2 regions of the Alteromonas sp. CNT1-28 genome follow, and region 1 is predicted to be linked to the other one. Evidence: predicted binding sites of a transcription regulator. Region 1 holds the regulator's gene; the other holds the start of a gene.
The links. Region 1 encodes NrdR, which represses ribonucleotide reductase genes. Its sites were predicted from a motif close to AAACACNANATNTNGTGTTT; they were not measured.
Positions count from the first base shown of each region.

Region 1 (3,172 bases):
ACATCACATAGAGCTAATTGCCTCTGAGAACTACTGTAGCCCACGTGTAATGGAAGCACAGGGTTCGCAGCTTACTAACAAGTACGCGGAAGGCTACCCAGGCAAGCGTTACTACGGTGGTTGTGAGCACGTAGACGTTGTTGAACAACTTGCTATCGATCGTGCAAAAGCACTATTTGGTGCAGACTACGCGAACGTTCAACCGCACGCTGGTTCACAAGCTAACTCTGCCGTATTCATGGCACTACTTGACGCAGGCGATACGGTATTGGGAATGAGCCTTTCTGAAGGTGGTCACCTTACTCACGGTTCACACGTAAACTTCTCTGGTAAAACCTACAATGCTGTTCAGTATGGTCTGAACAAAGAAACCGGTGAAATCGATTACGCTCAGGTTGAGGCACTTGCTAAAGAGCACAAGCCGAAAATGATTATCGGTGGTTTCTCTGCGTATTCTGGCATTGTTGATTGGGCAAAATTCCGTGAAATCGCTGATAGCGTTGGCGCTTACTTGCTCGTAGATATGGCGCACGTAGCAGGTCTTGTAGCAGCGGGCGTTTATCCAAATCCGCTTCCTCACGCTCACGTGGTAACAACGACTACTCATAAAACCCTTGCTGGCCCACGTAGTGGTTTAATCCTTTCTTCATGCGGCGATGAAGCGATTTACAAAAAGCTAAACAGCTCGGTATTCCCAGGCAACCAAGGTGGCCCTCTTTGCCACGTGATCGCAGCTAAAGCGGTTGCATTCAAAGAAGCACTACAGCCAGAATTTAAAGTGTATCAGCAGCAGGTTGTTGCAAATGCGAAAGCTATGGTTTCTGTAATGCAAGAGCGTGGTTATAACATCGTTTCTGGCGGTACTGACAACCACTTGTTCCTTCTTGACCTTATCGACAAGGACATTACCGGTAAAGATGCTGACGCAGCACTTGGTGCCGCAAATATTACGGTAAACAAAAACTCAGTGCCAAATGACCCGCGTTCACCATTTGTAACCAGCGGTCTTCGTATTGGTAGCCCAGCGATTACTCGCCGTGGTTTCAAAGAAGAACAAGCTAAGCAAGTTGCGACATGGATTTGCGACATTCTAGATAACATGGGCGATGAGTCTGTTATCAAACGTGTTCAAGACGAAGTGGTTGCACTTTGCGCACAATTCCCTGTTTATAAATAAATAGGTTTGTGTTTTATTGCGTACTTTGGTACTAATGCTGGACTAACTAGTCTAGGTTCAATTTAGATACCTAAGTACGCAATATTTAAGGATTATTCATGTTTTGCCCGTTTTGTTCAGAACAAGAAACAAAAGTCATTGATTCTCGTTTGGTTGCAGAAGGGCAACAGGTGCGTAGACGCCGTGAATGTATGGTGTGTCACGAGCGCTTCACGACCTTTGAAAGTGCCGAACTCGTGATGCCTCGCGTTATTAAACGCGATGGTTCTCGTGAACCGTTTAACGAAGATAAACTTCGTGCAGGCTTGCAACGCGCACTCGAAAAGCGCCCTGTGAGCACAGAAAAAGTTGAACAATGTATCCTCTCACTTAAGTCACAGTTGCGCGCAACCGGTGAACGTGAAGTGAGCAGTGAACTGCTCGGCAACCTAATTATGAAAGCCCTCAAAGAACTCGATAAAGTTGCTTATGTCCGGTTCGCCTCCGTTTATCGCTCTTTCGAAGATATTCGTGAATTCGGAGAAGAGATTGCACGATTAGGAGATTAAGTCGGCGACATCTCAAACATCAGACACTTAGGGCTACAACAGGAATCCAAGTGAACCACGATACGGTTAAAAACGATTATTTTTGGATGGCAAAAGCCATTCAGCTTGCCCAACAAGGGCGTTTTACCACTTCTCCTAACCCTCGCGTAGGCTGTGTAATTGTTGACGAAAACAATCAATTGCTTGGTCAGGGATATCACATTCAAGCTGGCACACCCCATGCCGAAGTGCATGCATTAAGACAAGCATCTAACGCACGTCCGCAGGGCGCAAAGGGCGCGACGGCATACGTTACACTTGAACCTTGTAGTCATTTTGGTCGCACACCGCCTTGCGCTGTTGCCTTGGTAGAAGCAAAGGTAGCGCGTGTTGTTATTGCTATGACCGACCCGAATCCAAACGTATGCGGTAACGGTATTAGCATTCTGCAGGAAGCAGGCATTGAAGTGGTAAGCGAAGTGATGGCTGCTGAGGCCGCAGCGCTAAACCCTGGGTTTATTAAACGCATGCTTACCGGTAAGCCCTTTGTTCGCGTGAAATTAGGCATTAGCCTAGATGGAAAAATAGCCCTTCAAAATGGGGTAAGTCAGTGGATTACTGGTGCAGAAGCAAGGCGGGATGTGCAACAGTATCGTGCACAAAGTTGCGTAGTATTGACGGGTTCGGGTACGGTACAAGCTGATAATCCTAGCCTCTTAGTTCGTGAAAAAGAGGCTCAGTTTGAAAAGTATCCACTAGATCATATCCGCCAGCCAGCACGTGTGGTTGTAGATAGCAAAAGTAAGCTTAGTAGAGACTACACACTTTTTAACGACGGCAATATTACGATCACGGCGACGTCACAGGCTCACCCAGACACCGCTACTCAGCACTATCTCCAACTGGACGAAAAAGACGGTAAACTCAATTTACATTCGCTAATGTCAGCACTAGGCGATAAGCAATATAATGAAGTGTGGGTGGAAGCAGGCCCAGGCCTTGCCGGTGCATTATTGCAAGAAGGGCTGGTGGATGAACTTATTTGCTACCAAGCGCCTAAGCTTTTAGGTGATAAGGGAGTCAGTATGGTTAATTTACCCGCATTCACGTCGCTAAATGAATGTATTTCGCTTTCGCTTATTGAAAATCGTCAAGTGGGTAACGATATTAAGCTTATCTTCCGTCCTGATGTTAGCAACACCCGTGGTTAACGCGATTAAAGAGGAACTTTATGTTTACTGGAATTATTCAAGCGCTCGGTACAATTAAAAAGCTTGATAACCGAGGCAATGATATTCGACTTACCGTTTCATCGCCTACGCTTGATATGTCTGATGTCGCACTCGGCGACAGTATTGCGACCAATGGTGTTTGCTTAACAGTTACCGATATGGGCCCCGATTATTATTGTGCAGATGTGTCGGCAGAGACTATCAAATTAACGGGTTTTGCACATTACAGCGCAGGC
Region 1 is NZ_JAKREZ010000011.1:57,918-61,089, forward strand. Features, by position in the region: gene glyA (serine hydroxymethyltransferase) at 1-1,177, shown strand, start outside; gene nrdR (transcriptional regulator NrdR) at 1,276-1,725, shown strand; gene ribD (bifunctional diaminohydroxyphosphoribosylaminopyrimidine deaminase/5-amino-6-(5-phosphoribosylamino)uracil reductase RibD) at 1,776-2,915, shown strand; gene MHN02_RS09505 (riboflavin synthase) at 2,936-3,172, shown strand, end outside.

Region 2 (3,172 bases), on a different contig from region 1:
CGCACCTTTTTCTTTAGCAAGATTGTTCGACGCTTTTAATAGGTAATACTGCATTGCTTCGAACGTGCGGTGAACTAGACCGTTCGCGCTGTGATCAGAATATTTAACGCCATTTTTAGCAAGGTAGTATGCAAAGTTGATAACACCAACACCCAGCGTACGACGTCCCATCGTTGCGTTATATGCAGCAGGAACTGGGTAGTCCTGGTAGTCAAGCAGGTTATCTAGCGCACGTACTGCAAGGTCAGACAGCTCTTCAAACTCGTCCAGTGACTTAATCGCACCTAAGTTAAACGCTGACAGCGTACATAGTGCAATTTCACCATTCTCATCATTAACGTGCTGAAGCGGCTTAGTAGGTAGCGCAATTTCAAGGCACAGGTTGCTCTGACGAACTGGCGCAACTTCTGGGTTAAACGGGCTGTGCGTATTACAGTGGTCAACGTTTTGTAGGTAAATACGACCTGTGCTTGCACGCTCTTGCATGAACAAGCTGAATAGCTCCATCGCTTTAATTTGCTTCTTACGGATGCTGTCGTCGTTTTCGTATTTAACGTATAGCTCTTCAAACTTCTCTTGGTCAGCGAAGAAGGCATCGTAAAGACCTGGAACGTCAGACGGGCTAAATAGTGAGATATAGCCGTCTTTCATCATGCGCTGGTACATTAGTTTGTTGAACTGAACGCCGTAATCTAGGTGACGTACACGGTTTTCTTCAACACCACGGTTGTTCTTAAGCACTAACAGTGATTCAACTTCCATATGCCAGATAGGGTAGAACAGCGTAGCAGCGCCACCACGAACACCACCTTGTGAACAGCTTTTAACGGCTGTTTGGAAGTATTTGTAGAACGGAATACAACCCGTATGGAATGCTTCACCGCCGCGAATAGGGCTACCTAGTGCGCGTATACGGCCTGCATTTACACCGATACCAGCGCGCTGGCTTACGTATTTAACAATGGCACTTGCCGTTGCATTGATTGAGTCTAAGCTATCGCCGGTTTCGATAAGTACACATGAGCTAAACTGGCGAGTAGGCGTACGTACGCCAGCCATAATAGGTGTAGGCAATGACAGCTTGAATGTTGAAGCGGCATCATAGAAGCGGCGGATGTAGTCCATACGCGTCGCTTTATCGTAATTTGCGAAAAGGCATGCCGCCACTAAGATATATAGGAACTGTGCACTTTCGTAGATTTCACCTGTAACTCGGTTTTGAACCAGGTATTTACCTTCGAGCTGTTTAACTGCAGCGTAGCTGAAGTTCATGTCTCGCCAATGGTCGATATACGAGTCCATTTCAGCGAATTCTTCAGGCGTGTAGTCTTCAAGCAGGTGCTTATCGTATTTGCCCATATCAACCATTTTACCTACATGCTCAAGTAGGGCAGGCGGCTCAAATTGACCATAGGCTTTTTTGCGAAGGTGGAAAATGGCCAAGCGCGCAGCCAGGTATTGATAATCTGGCGCATCGGTAGAAATAAGATCTGCCGCTGATTTGATCAGGGTTTCATGGATCTCGCTAGTATTGATACCGTCATAAAACTGGATTTGTGCCTTGATTTCAACTTGTGAAACTGAAACGTTTTTAAGTCCTTTGGCTGCCCATGTCACGACTTTGTGGATTTTCTCTAAGTCGATGGACTCTTTTTCACCGTTGCGTTTGGTGACTAATAAGTTGTTGTTCATGTTACTGGCCGTTTGTCTGTTAGCGCTTGATGCGTGGGCTATGTTATGCCCATTTTCATTTTTAATTTATTGAGTGTGAGTGACATTATCACCATTGGCTCACGCCAGATAACAACACACACGAAAGCGGCCTAAACCAATACTGAAAGTACAAAGTAGAGACTGCTCATTTAATTTTTTCACTGCATTTATATTTTCAGCGAGGTTGATGTCACACACTACATATGGCATTGCCATAATCTCGTTAGCGATCTGTGCGATCCCAGAAAATCTGCATTGGGATCACGTGCTGAATTAAACACAAGATAGTGAGGTTTTAGTCTTAATGCAACCCAATATCTGGTGGTATTTCAAGCACTCAATCTGGCATGAAATTTATGTTAGTAACAACTAACTTTTTAGCGTTCTACAAGCGTAAAATATCTGGATTGCAAGCATTTTTAATTATTTCTTCGACATAAAAATTAATTTATTCTTAGAAAATAGTTTTTATATAAACACGATATATGGTGTTTAAAATATCGCCGCAACCCAATATATAGTGTTAAATTAATTTTGCGCTACTGTATATAGTAAGTAGTTAACGTCGACATTATTCGCAGAGAGATAAAAGCCGTGAGAAATTGGGTCCATGTGTAGACCTGTCATATCTCGAGGCAGCAAACCAGCATTATCGGTCATCGCCATAAGTTCAGATGGTTTGATGAACTTACTGTGATCGTGGGTGCCTTTTGGAACCAGTTTAAGGATATATTCCGCTCCTACGATCCCCATCAGATAAGACTTTAGGTTTCGGTTAAGCGTAGAAAAGAAAACATGGCCACCAGGCTTAACCAACTTAGCACAGGCCAATACAACAGAAGCCGGGTCGGGTACATGCTCTAACATTTCCATACAGGTTACCACGTCGAACTGTCCCGCATTTACTTCTGCGAATGCTTCGGCAGTTGAACATACGTAGTCAACTTTTACACCTGATTCTAAACCGTGCAGCTTCGCTACTTCTAACGACGCTTCAGCCATATCCAAGCCGGTTACCGTCGCGCCTGCACGCGCCATAGACTCTGCTAAAATACCGCCACCACAGCCAATATCGACGACCTTTTTGTCAAACAGGCCTTCACTGTGTTGATTAATGAAGTCTAAGCGAAGTGGGTTAATAAGGTGCAATGGCTTAAATTCGCCTTCTGGATCCCACCAGCGTGAAGCGAGTTCAGAGAACTTATTGATTTCTTGTTGATCGACGTTCGTCATGAGTAAAACAATCCTTAATCTATCTCTTTTTAAGATATCGTAAATTACGGTTGTGTTTCACTGTTTTTAAACAGAAATAGACAAATTATAAGAAGGGTCGAACGAAAAATAATCGCTTGCCTTTTAGTTGATTAATAAGCGTAATTAAGCGCTACATAATTCTGTCATCAAGTGGTACACTCGAAGCACGATTATGACCCACATAATAATAACAGTGCGCTCCCAC
Region 2 is NZ_JAKREZ010000028.1:10,989-14,160, reverse strand. Features, by position in the region: gene nrdA (class 1a ribonucleoside-diphosphate reductase subunit alpha) at 1-1,692, opposite strand, end outside; gene ubiG (bifunctional 2-polyprenyl-6-hydroxyphenol methylase/3-demethylubiquinol 3-O-methyltransferase UbiG) at 2,242-2,946, opposite strand.
Region 2: the regulator NrdR is predicted to act here: its motif matches at 1,906-1,925, upstream of nrdA (class 1a ribonucleoside-diphosphate reductase subunit alpha).